One region of the Lelliottia sp. EB106-05-01-XG201 genome, then DNA from elsewhere that is predicted to be linked to it. Evidence: predicted binding sites of a transcription regulator. Region 1 holds the regulator's gene; each other region holds the start of a gene.
What was found. The regulator PurR, encoded in region 1, represses purine synthesis genes. The targets are predictions, from matches to a motif close to CANGCAAACGTTTGCNTG.
Positions count from the first base shown of each region.

Region 1 (4,211 bases):
GCACCAGCACCGACAGCTCTTTGCGCACGTCCGGGCGCTCGCCCGCCTCGCCTTTCGGCAGGGAGAAGAACAGCGCGATCATCGCCACCACGCCCAGCCCGGCGGTCGCCAGGAACGACATTCGCCAGCCAATCACTTCCCCGAGCCAGGTCGCCGCCGGAACGCCGCCAATGTTGGCGATGGTCAGGCCCATAAACATCGTCGCCACCGCGCTCGCCTGTTTATGTTTTGGCACCACGCTCGCGGCCACCACTGAGCCTAAGCCAAAGAACGCGCCATGGTTCAGGCTGGTCAGAATGCGCGACAGCAGCAGCGTCGTGTAATCCGGCGCAATCGCCGACAGCACGTTGCCGAGGGTAAAAATCGCCATCAGGAAGATCAGCGCATTGCGGCGGGCGCGATGGGAGAGCAATAGCGTCATGAGCGGCGCACCGATCATCACACCAATTGCATAGGCGCTGATGAGCATCCCCGCCGCTGGAATGGAGACGTCCACGCCTTTAGCAATGACGGGCAGCAGCCCCATCGGGGAAAACTCGGTGGTGCCGATGCCAAAAGCGCCAATCGCCAGGGCCAGCAGGGGAAAATTGATTTTCATTGTTAACTCCGGATGCCGTGTCGTCGTCATCGCGCGACACGGGACTAAGATGGCAAAAGCATGACATCAATCACAAAAAATGAGAAGTTAACAAATTAGCAAAAGATTTTTGCAGGATGGGTAACAATCAGGGAGAGGAGACGAGGGAGAGAACTCTCCCTCGCTTAAATCAGTGCAGGGCTGCGGTCAGACCTGCTGCAACAATCAAAGCCAGCACAATAACGGTCGTGGTCAGCGAAAACTTCAGATCGGTACTCATCAATTTTTCTCCTTTTAATCACCTTACGAAAAGTGAGCTTGCTCATTTTTACACAGTTTACCCCAAAAATCTTCCTGGATTTAGACTGATAACCGTTTTTGCTCTTCCCCTTTTCATCAAGATAAGACAAAATTCCACGCTAAATTTATAAGCGTACCGGCCACTGACCCCCTCCTGACGTTCTGAGTCGTTTTCCCGGCGTATCGCAATTCACATTGCGAGATAAGGGTGAGAGAAGGCAAACGTTTACCTTTAAGTATTTCAGGAGTTTAAGATATGGTCTGGAGTGACATGTAATGGCAACAATTAAAGATGTGGCGAAACGCGCAAACGTTTCCACTACAACCGTATCACATGTAATTAACAAAACGCGTTTTGTTGCGGAAGAGACGCGCAACGCCGTATGGGCTGCCATCAAAGAGCTGCACTACTCCCCGAGTGCCGTGGCGCGCAGCCTGAAAGTGAACCACACCAAATCGATCGGCCTGCTGGCGACCAGCAGCGAAGCCGCCTATTTCGCGGAGATCATCGAAGCCGTTGAGAAAAACTGCTTCCAGAAGGGCTACACCCTGATCCTTGGCAACGCCTGGAACAGCCAGGAAAAGCAGCGCGCTTACCTGTCGATGATGGCGCAAAAGCGCGTCGATGGCCTGCTGGTGATGTGTTCTGAATACCCGGAATCCGTGCTCTCCATGCTGGAAGAGTACCGTCACATCCCGATGGTGGTGATGGACTGGGGCGATACCCGCGCCGATTTCACCGACTCCGTGAACGACAACGCCTTCGAAGGCGGCTACATGGCGGGCCGTTACCTGATTGAACGCGGCCACCGCGAAATCGGCGTGATCCCGGGTCCGCTGGAGCGCAACACCGGCGCAGGCCGTCTGGCTGGTTTCATGAAAGCGATGGAAGAAGCGCTGATCACGGTGCCGGAAAACTGGATCGTGCAGGGCGACTTCGAGCCGGAGTCCGGCTATCGCGCGATGCAGCAGATTGTCTCCCAGTCACATCGCCCGACCGCGGTCTTTATCGGCGGCGATATTATGGCGATGGGCGCGCTTTGCGCAGCCGACGAACTCGGTTTGCGCGTCCCGCAGGACATTTCTGTGATCGGGTACGATAACGTGCGCAACGCCCGCTACTTCACCCCGGCGCTGACGACCATTCACCAGCCGAAAGACTCGCTGGGTGAAACGGCCTTCAACATGCTGATGGACCGCATCGTCAGCAAACGCGAAGAGTCGCAGTCGATTGAAGTCCACCCGCGCCTGATTGAGCGCCGCTCCGTCGCCGACGGTCCGTTCCGCGACTACCGCCGTTAATCACCTCTGAGGGGCCGGTTATTCCGGCTCCTTCAGCCACTCTCTGTTCAGCGTTTCGCTATCCCCCAGATACTCCAGCAGCCACGCCAGGGCCGGTGACATATCGTTTTGCTGCCAGGTCAGGCAACAGGCCGCATCCGGGAACGGGTTTTCCAGCGTTAAGGCCACCCACTCACCGCGATCGATACGCGGACGCGCGAAATGCACCGGCACCATCCCGACGCACAGCCCTGCGGAAAGACAGGTCGCCGAGGTTTCCCAGTCAGGGGCCACCACCCGCCGCTGGTTATCCAGCAGCCAGGTGATGCGTTTTGGCAGCGATCGGGACGTATCTTCCAGCACCAGCGACGGCCAGTTGCGCAACGTGTCATCGCTCAACGGGCCTTCAATAGCGGCGAGGGGATGATCGCGCGCCACGACGCAGGTCCAGCTCAGGGCTCCCATATCGCGAAAGGCATAACGTCCGCCCACCGGGATCGCCTGCGTGGCACCGATCGCCATCTCCACCCTGCCGTCAGAGAGCGCATCCCACACGCCGTTGAACACCTCCTGGGACACGCGCAGCTCCACGTCCGAGAAGTGGCGGTAAAAATCGACCACCATCTGGCGGGTGCGTTCCGGTTTGACGATGTTATCCACCGCAATGGCGAGATGGCCGCGCCAGCCGTTGGCAATCTGCTGACACTGCTCGCGGGTGATCATCATTTTTTTGATAACAGATCGCCCTTCTTTCAAAAACCAGACGCCCGCAGGCGTCAGGACGACGTCGCGGTGGCGGCGCTCAAACAGCGGAACCGCCAGCCACTCTTCAAGCTGACGCACGGTATAGCTTACCGCAGACGGAACGCGGTGCAGTTCCTGGGCCGCGCCGCTAAAGCTGCCGTTGCGCGCAACCGCATCAACCACTTCTAAGGAATATTCAGACCACATTTTTTGCCTGCAAAATTTTTGAATGCAACCACCAAATATTAGCGTTTCACAAGGCAGTTTGCACTCCCTACACTCTGCGCCAGTGAATACCCGCCCTCTTTAGGAAATAAAAACAATGCAACCCAACAAAGGATTCCTGGTCTGGCTCGGCGGCTTAAGCGTGCTGGGCTTCCTGGCCACCGACATGTACCTGCCCGCGTTTGCCGCGATGCAGGCGGATTTACAGACCCCAGCCGCCGCCATCAGCGCCAGCCTGAGCCTGTTCCTCGCCGGTTTTGCCTTCGCGCAGCTGCTGTGGGGGCCGCTCTCCGACCGCTACGGTCGTAAACCGATTTTACTCTTAGGTCTGGCGATTTTTGCCGTCGGCTGTCTGGGCATGCTCTGGGTGCGCGATGCGACCTGGCTTCTGGTACTGCGTTTTATCCAGGCATTCGGCGTGTGTGCCGCGGCGGTGACCTGGCAGGCGCTGGTCACGGACTACTATCCCGCTTCACGCGTGAACCGCATTTTTGCCACCATCATGCCGCTGGTCGGTCTTTCTCCGGCCCTGGCCCCGCTGCTCGGCAGCTGGATCCTGGTGCATTTTGACTGGCAGGCAATCTTCGCCACCCTGTTTATCATCACCCTGGTGCTGATGTTACCGGCCTTCGCGCTGAAACCGGCGCCAGCCAAACCGGCTGAAACGACGGATAATCGCGTCACCTTCCTCTCCCTGCTGCGCTCCCGCGCCTATCGCGGCAACGTGCTGGTCTACGCCGCCTGTTCCGCCAGCTTCTTTGCGTGGCTGACCGGTTCGCCGTTTATTCTGCACGATATGGGCTACAGCCCGGCGGTGATTGGTCTGAGCTATGTCCCGCAAACCATCGCCTTCCTGGTCGGCGGTTATGGCTGCCGCGCGGCGCTGCAAAAATGGCAGGGACAGCAGATGCTGCCGTGGCTGCTGGTGCTCTTCGCGGTGAGTGTGATTGGGACCTGGGCCGTTGGCTTTATTCCAGACGTCGGGCTGACGGAGATTCTGATCCCGTTCTGTGTGATGGCCGTGGCGAACGGTGCGATCTATCCTATCGTGGTGGCGCAGGCGCTGCGTCCGTTCCCGCATGCG
Region 1 covers NZ_JBYTDV010000001.1:2,642,881-2,647,091, forward strand. Annotated here, with positions in the region: gene AC3WS9_RS12445 (MFS transporter) at 1-598, opposite strand, end outside; gene cydH (cytochrome bd-I oxidase subunit CydH) at 768-857, opposite strand; gene purR (HTH-type transcriptional repressor PurR) at 1,154-2,179, shown strand; gene punR (DNA-binding transcriptional activator PunR) at 2,198-3,109, opposite strand; gene punC (purine nucleoside transporter PunC) at 3,225-4,211, shown strand, end outside.

Region 2 (4,211 bases), 950 kb from region 1:
TATCTCGACGTGGTGGCGAAGCCCTATTTCCAGGCGGTGGTGACCTGGCTTGAACATCTGCACATCGGGATGCGCGGCGGGGAGATGTATGACCTGATTGAGCAGGTTCTGCCGAAAGCTGAGTACCACTGGCACCTGAATCCGGGGCATCTGGTGGCGGATGAAGAGTGGCTCTGCTCGCCGATTGGCCCGAAATCAGACGCTCTCTTGCGAAGCGGGATGATGCTGCAGATCGATATTATTCCTTCCCGAGCCGGATACGCCGGGGCAAGCATTGAGGATACGGTAGCGCTGGCGGATGAGCCGTTGCGTCAGGCGCTTGCAAGTGAGCATCCTGCGCTGTGGGAGCGGGTGGTGGCGCGCCGGGCGTACATTGCGAAGCATATCGGTATTCAACTGCCGGATGAGGTGTTGCCGATGTCTAACACCGTGGGCTATTTGCGTCCGTGGCTGCTGGATCAGGGGCGGGCGCTGGTCTGCAAATAGCAAAAAGCCAGCATTGAGCTGGCTTTTGATGCCGGATGGCGCTTCGCTTATCCGGCCTACGGTTCGTGCGGTTGGGATTAGAAGTTGTAACCCACAACCAGGTAACCACCCCAACCGGTAGAACGGACGCTGAAATCACCGTCGCCGAAGTTCAGGCTTGCGTCGTCGTTCCACTGACCACCGTTGTGCCAGTAACGCGCAACTACGGAGTAGTGCCAGTGATCGTAGTTCAGCGCCAGGATGTGGCTGGACGCGATAGAGTTGCTGGTGCGCGCCTGCTTACCGTTGTTGTCGATGAAGTTGTCATCGCCCAGATCGGAACCCCAGTCGAAGTTGGTGAAGCCGATATAGCTCAGGTTACCGCCCCATAGCTGGGTGATCGGCACAAAGTATTTCACTTTGAAACGGTAGCCATCCCACTCGTTTTCGTTAGACGCACCGTAGTTCTGCCACTGGTATTTTGCATACACGTTCATGGACAGGCTCATCGGCAGACCGGTGTCAATGTCCGTACCCAGACCCATGTACCAGGTGCTCTGACGACCGGATTTGTTGCGGCCCATATCGTAGATGTAGTTGTTCGCCACATACCACTCTTTGAACGGACCGAAGCTCAGGTCTGCGCCTGTCAGCTTGTCGATAGAGAAGCGTGGTTCAATTTCCATGAACAGCGGAGAACCGTGGTTCCAGATACCTTTCGCGTCGGTGTTACCACCGAAGAAGACCGGGGCATCGGCGTAACCGTAGAAATCAAACCAGTCTTTCTTGGCGAAAGCTTCGTATTCCAGGTAGGTATCGTTGCGGATCTGCGGTCCGAAGCGGGTGTGGTAGCTGCCTACCACGTTGACGCTCTGGTGCCACCAGTCGGAAACATATTCAGGTTTTGAATTTTCTGCTGCGTTAACAGCGAAAGAGGAAGAAAGTGCCAGAACTGCACCGGCTGCTAATAATGTTTTTTTCATAATCATGCCACTGATTGAAAATCCCTTCCGGGATGTGAAAGATGCGCGATTTGCGTTTCTAAATATTTCGTGTTTCTGCGGAGCCTATTATAGGAATCCCTGCTCACAAAAATATGTGTTGTTTCACATATCTCTCATGCGCGTAATCGATTGCGTTCACGTTTGCGTACTTTAAACGGCGGGGATTGTAACGGCAATCATTCATGTTGCCAATATTTGCGGAATGTAAGGGAGAGCGGAACGCGGTAAACGTTCCGCTGGAAGATGTTACTGAACGGCGGGCTGGATATCGTGGATGCGGATGAAACCTAACTGTTCCGGCGTTGTGCCGTTCAATTGCAGCGGGATATCGACATCGCTCGGTGCCAGCACGCTGGCCGGAGCCGTCACCAGCTGATTCTGCACGTTCACTTCCTGATAACTCTCGGTCGTGCCCTGCAGCTGACCCCATTCTACAGTACCGCTAAACGCCGGGAGCGGATCGTTGGACTGGCCCTGAATACGCAGCGTTGCGCGCGTGCCGTCGGCGTTTGGTGCGACGTTCACCAGCGACATGCGCAGCGTGCCGATCTGACTTTTCAGCAGGGCAGGCGTGTTCGCGCCCGGCAGCAGGTACACACCGCTGCTGGATTTGGCATTCAGCGCGTTTTGCTGGGTGATCTTGATCGTCTCCTGGTTCAGCTTAGTCATCGCCGTATTAAGCGTGTTCACGCTCTGTTTCATCTGGCGAACTTCGCTTTGCTGCGCGCAGGCGCTGAGGGTGAAGAGACTTCCCACCACGAGAATTCTTAGGTAACGTCTTGTCATTGCGTTTAATTCCCTGAAATAACGGATTGTCCTAATGGTAGTCAGGAACACGCCGTCAGGTATAGATCCTTTGTCTCAAAAACGCTCTTCCTTTGTTGTGGGCCCAGTTCGGGGTAAAATAGAGTTCAGTTAACCAGATAGCCAGGACACCGTATGCATTGCCCATTCTGTTCCGCTGTGGATACCAAAGTAATCGACTCCCGTCTTGTAGGTGAAGGCTCCTCGGTCCGCCGTCGTCGGCAGTGTCTGGTGTGCAACGAACGTTTCACCACCTTCGAGGTGGCAGAGCTGGTGATGCCGCGCGTGGTGAAAAGTAACGATGTGCGCGAGCCGTTCAACGAAGAGAAACTGCGCAGAGGGATGTTAAAAGCACTGGAAAAACGGCCAGTCAGCGCAGATGACGTCGAAATGGCGCTTAACCACATTAAATCGCACCTGCGTGGCACCGGCGAACGCGAAGTGCCGAGCAAAATGATCGGCAACCTGGTGATGGAGCAGCTTAAAAAGCTCGATAAAGTGGCCTACATCCGCTTCGCGTCTGTCTATCGCAGCTTCGAAGACATCAAAGAATTCGGCGAAGAGATCGCCCGCCTACAGGATTAAGCCCATGCAGGATGAGATTTACATGGCGCGAGCGATGAAGCTCGCGCAGCGCGGACGATTCACCACCCATCCCAATCCGAACGTTGGCTGCGTCATTGTCAAAGACGGCGAGATCGTCGGCGAAGGTTTTCACTATCGCGCCGGTGAGCCGCATGCCGAAGTTCACGCGCTACGTAAGGCGGGCGAAAAAGCCCGCGGCGCGACGGCCTATGTGACGCTGGAGCCCTGCAGCCATCACGGGCGCACGCCGCCGTGCTGCGAAGCGCTAATCGCGGCGGGCGTGGCGCGGGTCGTCACCTCGATGCAGGACCCGAACCCGCAGGTGGCTGGGCGCGGACTGTATCGTCTGCAGCAAGAGGGGATCGACGTCAGCCACGGGCTGATGATGAACGATGCCGAGGCGCTGAATAAAGGTTTTCTCAAGCGGATGCGGACCGGTTTTCCGTACATCCAGCTGAAGCTGGGCGCATCCGTCGATGGCCGTACGGCGATGGCCAGCGGTGAAAGCCAGTGGATCACTTCTCCGCAGGCAAGGCGCGATGTGCAACGTCTGCGCGCGCAAAGCCATGCTATTCTCACCAGCAGTGAAACGGTGCTGGCAGATGATCCGGCGATGACCGTGCGCTGGGACGAGCTCGACGCCGACACCCAGGCGCTCTATCCGCAAGAGAATCTGCGCCAGCCGCTGCGTATTGTGCTGGATCGTCAGAATCGCGTCACACCCGCGCACCGCATCGTGCAGCAGCCGGGCGAGACCTGGATTGCGCGCACTCAGGAAGATGGCCGCGAATGGCCGGAAACCGTGCGCAGTTTCATGGTGCCAGAGCATAACGGCCACATCGATTTAGTGGTGATGATGATGCTGCTCGGCAAACAGCAGGTGAACAGCATCTGGGTCGAAGCTGGCCCGACGCTTGCCGGTGCGCTGTTGCAGGCAGGGCTGGTGGATGAACTGATTATCTACGTTGCGCCTAAACTGTTAGGTGACGATGCGCGCGGCCTGTTTGTGCTGCCCGGCCTTGAAAAACTGGCCGACGCACCGCAGCTCAAATTTAGCGAAATTAGGCAGGTTGGCCCGGACGTGTGCCTGCATTTAACCCCTGCGTGAGGCTTTCTGAAATAGAGAAGCAGTGCGCGAAGTATTATGATAAAATCCGCCCCCCTGCGGGGCCAAATGAACCCGTAAAGGAAGAGTATGAATATTATTGAAGCTGCTGTTGCTACCCCGGACGCTCGCGTCGCCATCACTATTGCGCGTTTCAACAACTTCATCAACGACAGCCTGCTGGACGGTGCGATTGACGCCCTGAAACGTATTGGCCAGGTTAAAGATGACAATATTACCGTTGTTTG
Region 2 covers NZ_JBYTDV010000001.1:3,594,715-3,598,925, reverse strand. Annotated here, with positions in the region: gene AC3WS9_RS16895 (M24 family metallopeptidase) at 1-486, shown strand, start outside; gene AC3WS9_RS16890 (nucleoside-specific channel-forming protein Tsx) at 564-1,448, opposite strand; gene AC3WS9_RS16885 (SadB/YajI family lipoprotein) at 1,716-2,255, opposite strand; gene nrdR (transcriptional regulator NrdR) at 2,409-2,858, shown strand; gene ribD (bifunctional diaminohydroxyphosphoribosylaminopyrimidine deaminase/5-amino-6-(5-phosphoribosylamino)uracil reductase RibD) at 2,863-3,966, shown strand; gene ribH (6,7-dimethyl-8-ribityllumazine synthase) at 4,054-4,211, shown strand, end outside.
Region 2: the regulator PurR is predicted to act here: its motif matches at 1,588-1,605, upstream of AC3WS9_RS16890 (nucleoside-specific channel-forming protein Tsx).

Region 3 (4,211 bases), 370 kb from region 1:
GTACGCCTCTTCCAGATGCGGATAGCCGGACAAAATAAAGCTGTCGATACCGAGATCCGCATACTCGTTAATCCGCGCCGCCACCGTTGGACCATCGCCCACCAGCGCCGTACCCGCTCCGCCGCGAACCAGGCCTACGCCCGCCCACAGGTTCGGGCTGATTTCGAGATTCTCCCGCTTTCCTTTATGCAGAGAAGCCATGCGGTGCTGGCCCACGGAATCGGTTTTCGCCAGCGCAGCCTGCGCTTTGGCGATAGTCTCATCGTCAAGGTGCGAAATCAGACGATCGGCAGCCTGCCAGGCCTCGGCGTTGGTTTCGCGCACGATGACGTGCAGACGAATCCCGAAACGCACTTTGCGCCCGTGTGCGGCGGCTTTGGCGCGAACCTGCTCAATTTTCTCTTTCACCAGTTCCGGTGGTTCGCCCCAGGTCAGATAGAGATCGACCTGCTCGGCAGCCAGATCCTGCGCCACATCCGAGGAGCCGCCGAAGTAGAGCGGAGGACGCGGCTGCTGGACCGGGGCAAACAGCAGCTTCGCGTCGCGAACGCGTATATGTTTCCCCTCGTAAGTGACGGTTTCACCCTCCAGCAAACGTCTCCAGACGCGGGTGAATTCCGCTGAGGCTTCGTAGCGTTCCGTGTGATCGAGGAACACGCCGTCGCCCGCGAGCTCCTGCGGGTCGCTGCCGGTCACCAGGTTAAACAGCGCGCGGCCATTTGAAAGCCGGTCGAGCGTTGCGGCCTGGCGGGCAGCGACGGTCGGGGAGATCACGCTTGGGCGCAGGGCCACCAGGAATTTCAGGCGCTGTGTGACCGGAATCATCGAGGCGGCAACCAGCCATGCATCTTCGCAGGAGCGCCCGGTCGGGATCAGCACGCCGGTAAAACCGATTCTGTCGGCGGCCTGCGCGATTTGCTGCAGATAGCCGTAGTCCACCGGGCGCGCGCCCTCTTCGGTGCCTAGATAATGCCCATCACCGTGGGTCGGTAAAAACCAGAACAGATTCAGACTCATGATTTCGATCCTTCTTTGTCAGAGGGTTGCCAGATGCGGTCGCGAATATCGATTTTCTTCGGCACGAGACGATTCTCGTAAAACAGGTCCGCGGTCTGCTGCTGCAGGACGGCGGTTTTGGCGTCAACGGGTTTGATCACCGTGGTTGGGCGATGATCCAGATAGCTGGCGATCACCGGCTCCGGCAGGCCCATGGTTTTGGCGAGCAGGGCGATGCTTTCCTGACGCTGGCTCTGGGTCAGCGCGTCCGCCTCGCTAAAGGTATTCAACACGCCCTGGACAAATTCACCGTTCTTTTCCGCATACGGGCGAGCGGCCAGGTAGAACGAACCGGTCTGTTTCAGCGTTTCACCATCTTTCAGCACCCGCACGCCACCCTGCAGCAACGCCGCGGAGTAGTACGGGTCCCAGATTGCCCAGGCGTCGACATTGTTTTGCTGGAACGCCGCGCGGGCATCCGCCGGCGTTAAATAGATGGGCTGAATATCCTTGAACGACAGGCCCGCCTGCTGAAGGGCGCGTAGAAGTAAATTGTGCGAACTGGAACCTTTCTGGAACGCGACTTTATGGCCTTTCAGATCCGCGACGGTTTTGATCGGGCTGTTCTCGGGCACCAGAATCACTTCCGCTTTCGGCTTCGGTGGCTCAACGCCGACGTAGACCAGATCAGCGCCTGCAGCTTGCGCAAAAATCGGCGGAATGTCGCCGGTACTGCCCAAATCAATGCTGCCAACGTTGAGCGCCTCAAGCATCTGCGGCCCGGCCGGGAACTCGACCCAGGAGAATTGGGTGTTCGGGTAGCGCTTCTCCAGCAGCTGATGGCTTTTCGCCAGCACCATGCTGACGCTGCCTTTCTGGTAGCCGATGCGCAGGCTTTCCGGCGCGGGTTCCGCTGCCTGAGCCAGCGCAGAGACCGCAACCAGGGCGGTCAAAAGTGTTTTAAACATGGGCGACTCCTTTCAGACGGCCAAAAGCGGGGGCCTGCACGTCGCGGCGATGCAGTGCCTGCCAGAAAGTTTCCAGCGCGGTATCGAGGCGCAGGTGTAAGTTGGGGGTGAACTGCGGCTTGTGCTGGTAATCGACAATTTGCGAGTCATCCGCAAACACGCCGTGCAGGATCTCCTGCGCTTTCAGCGCATTCAGAACCGGCTTGAGGGCGTAATCCACCGCCAGCATGTGGGCGACGGTACCTCCAGTGGCCAGCGGAAGCACCACTTTTCCCTCCAGGGCACGCTCAGGCAGCAAATCGAGCAGGGTTTTCAGTGCGCCCGAAAACGACGCTTTATAAATGGGCGTCGCGACAATCAGACCGTCAGCCCCTTTGAGCTGCTCAATCAGCGCCTGCAGCGCCGGGCTGTCGAAGCGGGCATAAAGCAGATCTTCAGGCTCAAAGTTATGCAGATTCCAGTGACACACCTCCACGTTCAGCGAATTGAGTTGCTCGCGGGCATACTCCAGCAGGGCGCTGGAGCGTGAAGGGAAACGCGGACTTCCGGCCAACGTGATGACGCGCATGTTTGCTCCTTATAACTATTTGTTTGCTTTTATCTAACATTCATAACAATTTTCAGGAGTGTGACATTGCGGGGTTATTCCACTAAATGATTTATCTGAAATTAAAATGCCGAAAATTGCATAAGAAAGAAGCAGAAAGGTAAACGATTGCGCTTTACGAGGATTTTTTGCCGCAGGTCAATTCCCTTTCCCGGCGCGATCGCTGATAATCCGTGTCCGGTTTGCACACCGGAATCCAGGAGAGTTCATGTACTACCCCTTCGTTCGTAAAGCCCTTTTTCAGCTCGATCCAGAGCGCGCTCATGAATTGACATTCCAGCAGTTACGCCGCATTACAGGAACGCCTCTTGAAGCGCTGGTGCGCCAGAAAGTGCAGGAAAAACCTGTCTCGTGCATGGGCCTGACGTTTAAAAATCCTCTGGGGCTGGCAGCAGGCCTCGACAAGAACGGCGAATGCATTGACGCCCTGGGCGCGATGGGGTTCGGCTCCATCGAAGTCGGCACCGTGACGCCACGTCCTCAGGACGGGAATGACAAGCCGCGCCTGTTCCGCCTGGTTGAAGCCGAAGGGTTGATCAACCGGATGGGCTTTAATAACCACGGTGTTGATCACCTGGTAGAGAACGTAAAAAAAGCCCATTTTGACGGCGTGCTCGGGATTAATATCGGCAAAAATAAAGATACGCCGGTGGAACAGGGGAAAGATGACTATCTGATTTGTATGGAAAAAGTCTATGCCTATGCCGGTTATATTGCGATTAATATCTCTTCGCCAAATACCCCAGGCCTGCGTACACTTCAATATGGTGAAGCGCTGGACGATCTCTTAAGTGCGATCAAAAATAAGCAGAATGAGCTGCAGAATACCCACCATAAATATGTTCCGATCGCGGTGAAGATCGCCCCGGATCTTTCTGTCGAAGAATTGATCCAGGTGGCCGACAGTTTGGTTCGCCATAATATTGATGGTGTTATTGCGACCAATACGACACTCGATCGTTCCCTGGTTCAGGGAATGAAAAACTGTGACCAAATGGGTGGCCTAAGCGGTCGTCCGGTACAATTAAAAAGCACCGAAATTATTCGCGCGCTGTCGGCGGAATTAAAGGGTCGCTTACCGATCATCGGCGTGGGTGGCATCGACTCCGTCATCGCGGCCCGCGAGAAGATGGCGGCGGGTGCGTCGCTGGTGCAAATCTATTCCGGCTTTATTTTTAAAGGCCCGCAATTGATTAAAGAAATCGTTAATCATATCTAATCTTTTCTCCATATCAGACAACCAGGGCTTTATTTCCAGCCCTGGTTGTTTTATATTCCGTCTTTGTTGCTTATTTAGACATTATGGTCTTTTATTATTGATGTTATAAAACGAAGCGACAATTCGGACATTTTAAGAACAGGACGTTGTGGGGAAGGAGAGGAAAATGCGAATAAAACCTGACGATAACTGGCGCTGGTATTTTTGCGATGAGCACGATCGAATGATGCTCGATTTAGCCAATGGCATGTTATTTCGCTCTCGTTTCGCTCGCCGAATGCTGACCCCGGATGCGTTTGCGCCGTCAGGCTTTTGCGTTGACGATGCTGCGCTGTTTTTCTCATTTGAAGAGAAATGTCGCGATCTGATCCTCTCTAAAGAGCAGCGTGCCGAACTGGTGCTCAATGCGCTGGTGGCGATC
Region 3 covers NZ_JBYTDV010000001.1:3,011,022-3,015,232, reverse strand. Annotated here, with positions in the region: gene ssuD (FMNH2-dependent alkanesulfonate monooxygenase) at 1-1,017, opposite strand, end outside; gene AC3WS9_RS14230 (sulfonate ABC transporter substrate-binding protein) at 1,014-1,964, opposite strand; gene ssuE (NADPH-dependent FMN reductase) at 1,957-2,532, opposite strand; gene pyrD (quinone-dependent dihydroorotate dehydrogenase) at 2,780-3,790, shown strand; gene zapC (cell division protein ZapC) at 3,957-4,211, shown strand, end outside.
Region 3: the regulator PurR is predicted to act here: its motif matches at 2,669-2,686, upstream of pyrD (quinone-dependent dihydroorotate dehydrogenase).

Region 4 (4,211 bases), 710 kb from region 1:
CTGAGCAATCAATTCGTCGCACACGTCCAGATAGTCGTTAAAGGTATTTTTCTTTTTCAGGAATTTCCCTTCTTCGTACCAGTGCTGGCCGAGCTCTCCGCCACCGCGCACGTGGGCAATGGCGAAGACAAATCCCCGGTCGAGCAGGCTCAGCCTGCTGCTGCTGAAATCGGCGTCCATGCTGGCCCCGTAAGAGCCGTAGCCGTACACCAGCAGCGGGTTTTTACGCTTGTGGAAATGGTCTTTGTGGTACACCAGCGACACCGGGACCTCCACGCCATCGCGCGCGGTGATCCAAAGATGCTCGCTCCGGTAGTGGCTGGCGTCGAACCCGGCCACTTCGGCCTGCTTAAGCACTTTCCGCTGACCGGTATTCATATCGAGTTCAAACAGCGTGTCGGGAGTGGTCATCGACGAATAGCCGTAGCGCAACCGCGAGGATTCAGGCTCAGGATTGTAGCCAATCCAGGTCACGTACGCCGGATCGTCAAAGGCAATCCCCACCACTTCGCGCGTTTTACGGTTGATTTGCCGGATGCTGGTCAGCCCTCGCTGACGCTCTTCCACCACCAGCCAGTCGGTAAACAGGGTGAAGCCTTCGAGCATCACCTGTTCGCGTGCCGGGATCAGCACTTCCCATTTACGCTCGTCGCGCACTTTGGTTTTATACAGGCCAAAGTTTTTGCCTTCGCGGTTGGAGCGCAGATAGAAGGTATGCTGAAAATGGTCGAGGCTGTACTCGTGGTCTTTGCGACGCGGGAGAAAACAGAGCGGCTGGGCGTCGGGCAGCTCCGCATCAAGCAGCAGCACTTCGGTGGTCGTGGCGCTGGCAAGCGAAATAATCACATAGTGGCGCGAGGTGGTTTTGTGCAGGCTGACGTAAAAGGTGTCGTCCTGTTCTTCGTACACCAGCTCATCGGTACCCGAAGAGGTGCCGACCGTATGTCGCCAGACCTGATAAGGCAGCAGCGTTGAGGCGTGCTTTTTGACGTAATAGACGGTTTCAGAGTCGTTCGCCCAGACAAAGTCCGACGAAACGTTATCGAGCATTTCCGGATACCAGTTCCCGGTGTCCAGGTTGCGAAAGCGCAGGCCGTACTGGCGGCGTGACAGATAGTCTTCCGCCAGCGCCATGATGGTGTTATCCGGCGAAATACCCATCCCGCCGAGAGTATAGAACTCGCTGTGCGCCGCGCGCTGGTTGGCATCGAGCAGGGTTTCCCAGTCGTCCCATTCAGCACAAAGCACAGACTGGCGCTGATAGATGGCGTATTCGCTGCCCGGCTCGTAGAGATGACGATAGCGGTAGCCGTTTTTGGTCCAGGGCGCCGAGATGTCGCGCTGCGGAACCCGCGCGACCATCTCTTCCAGCAGACGATCCTGAAGCGCCTGCTGCGAGGACATCACCTTGCGGCCGTAATCATTTTCCTGATGAAGGTAATCAAGCACTTCCGGCTGCGAGCGTTCGTCGTCCCGCAGCCAGTAGTAATTATCGATGCGCGTGTCACCGTGAGTGGTGAGCGCTTTGGGAATACGTCGGGCTTTTGGCAGCATGTCAGTTTTTCTTTTTGGTTTTACACCCTATAAGGGTGGCAAAACGCGCGCACGATGCAAGCGAAACGTGACAGCCGTCAGATAAAATTACCCCTGTAATGCCTGTTTTTGCTGCTTAATATCCTGTTCGATCCCTTCCCGAACATCCTGCGGAATTTTCAGCGCGTCGCCGAGGGCATTCAGATAGCTTCGCTCCATAAAGTGATCGATATCGATGGCCGCGGCACTCAGGAAGTAGAGTTCCAGCGCCTCCTCCTCGTTTTTCACACTCTGCGCCAGACGGAGTGGATCGAGCGGCTGTTCAATCGCCTGCGCCACCAGCGCTCGGCCCTGCTCTTCCACGCCCGCTTCCCGCATCTGCTGCTCGATGGCGGATCGCTCTTTGTCATCAATGTGGCCGTCACTTTTCGCGGCAAACACCAGGGCCAGGATCAGGCGTTCGGTACGCAGATCCATCGGTGAAATTTGCTCACCAAAGTGCGGTTCATCCTGATGAGCTGTCCGCACTTTCTCTTTGTATTTGTTCCAGAGCACCGTTCCGGCAATGGCCCCACCACCGGCCAGCAGCGCGCCGGTGCCGTATTTGGTCAGCAGTTTGCGCGAGGATTTATTGGCGACCAGCAGGCCCGCCAGTCCACCGAGCGCACCGGGCACCAGCAGCTTACTCAGCCCCTCACCGCCCGATGACGACGCCTTCTGTCCTAACATGGATTGCAATTGATTCAACCAGCCTGACATGATTTTCCCCACTTAACGGTTCGCAATGGGTACAGCCTATGCGAGGTGATGTCAGGAAATGTCTGTCCGCGCTAAAGAAGCGCAAATTTCCCCCGCTCATCATCACGCTGCCCGTTGAGGGAAGACAGACGCAAACGTTTTCGTTTATACTGCGCGCAACTTTTTCAGGGGGATTTTATGACTCTTTTAGGAACTGCTCTGCGTCCGGCCGCGACGCGCGTCATGCTGTTAGGTTCTGGCGAACTGGGAAAAGAGGTGGCTATCGAGTGCCAGCGCCTGGGGATTGAGGTGATCGCCGTCGATCGCTATGCCGACGCCCCGGCGATGCACGTCGCCCACCGCTCGCATGTGATCAATATGCTGGACGGGAACGCCCTTCGCGCCCTGATTGCCGAGGAAAAACCGGACTTTGTGGTGCCGGAAATTGAAGCCATCGCCACCGATACGCTGATTGCCCTCGAGCAGGAAGGCCAGCGCGTGGTGCCCTGCGCCCGCGCCGCTAAACTGACCATGAACCGGGAAGGCATTCGTCGTCTGGCCGCCGAGGAGTTAGCGATTCCGACGTCGAGCTACCGCTTTGCCGACGGGAAAGATGAGTTTCTGCAGGCTGTCGAACAGATTGGCTACCCGTGCATCATTAAGCCGGTAATGAGCTCCTCCGGGAAAGGTCAGAGTTTTATCCGTGACGCCTCCGCGCTCGATAAGGCATGGGATTACGCCCAGCAGGGTGGCCGCGCAGGTGCCGGTCGCGTCATAGTCGAAGGTGTGGTGAAGTTTGATTTTGAAATCACCCTGCTGACAGTCAGCGCCGTGGATGGCGTGCATTTCTGCGACCCAATTGGTCATCGTCAGGAGGATGGCGATTATCGTGAATCCTGGCAGCCGCAGCAGATGAGCGCCCTGGCGCTGGAGCGCGCGCAGGAGATGGCCCGCAAAGTGGTGCTGGCGCTGGGCGGTTACGGCCTGTTTGGCGTTGAGCTGTTCGTCTGCGGCGATGAGGTGATTTTCAGCGAAGTCTCCCCGCGTCCGCACGACACCGGGATGGTGACGCTGATTTCCCAGGATCTCTCGGAGTTCGCTCTGCACGTGCGCGCGTTCCTCAGTCTGCCGGTTGGCGGCATCCGCCAGTACGGCCCGGCCGCGTCGGCGGTGATCCTGCCGCAGCTGACCAGCCAGAACGTCACCTTTGATAATGTTGAGGCCGCCGTCGGTGCGGGTCTGCAACTGCGTCTGTTTGGTAAACCGGAAATTGACGGCATCCGTCGTCTCGGCGTGGCGTTAGCCACCGGGGATAGCGTGGAAAGTGCAGTTGAGCGCGCGAAAAGTGCAGCGCAGGCCGTCAGTGTGAAGGGATAATAAAAACCGGGCAACAGATGTTTGCCCGGTTAGATTTTGTAGGGCGGGTAAGGCGAAGCCGCCACCCGCCACAGCAAAAAATTACTTCGCGCCTTCCACTGCTTCGCGCGCCAGCTTAGTGATGCGATCCCAGTCGCCCGCTTCCAGCGCATCCGCCGGAACCAGCCAGGAACCACCGATACACAGGACGCTTTTCAGCGCCAGGTAGTCGCGGTAGTTCGCCGGAGAGATACCGCCCGTCGGGCAGAAACGCACCTGAGAGAACGGGCCCGCAATCGCCTGCAGCGCTTTGGTGCCGCCGTTGGCTTCAGCCGGGAAGAATTTGAACTCTTTCAGGCCGTAATCCATACCCAGCATCAGTTCAGACACGGTGCTGATACCCGGGATTAACGGAATCGTGCCTTCGGTTGCGGCTTTTAGCAGCGGCTCGGTCAGGCCCGGGCTGATGGCGAACTGTGCGCCCGCTTCGGTCACTTCTGCCAGTTGCTGAGGGTTGAGCACGGTACCGGCACCGATAATCGCGTCCGGCACTTCTTTGGCGATAGCGCGGATCGCGTCCATCG
Region 4 covers NZ_JBYTDV010000001.1:1,934,939-1,939,149, reverse strand. Annotated here, with positions in the region: gene ptrB (oligopeptidase B) at 1-1,554, opposite strand, end outside; gene AC3WS9_RS08985 (tellurite resistance TerB family protein) at 1,642-2,292, opposite strand; gene purT (formate-dependent phosphoribosylglycinamide formyltransferase) at 2,470-3,648, shown strand; gene kdgA (bifunctional 4-hydroxy-2-oxoglutarate aldolase/2-dehydro-3-deoxy-phosphogluconate aldolase) at 3,730-4,211, opposite strand, start outside.
Region 4: the regulator PurR is predicted to act here: its motif matches at 2,420-2,437, upstream of purT (formate-dependent phosphoribosylglycinamide formyltransferase).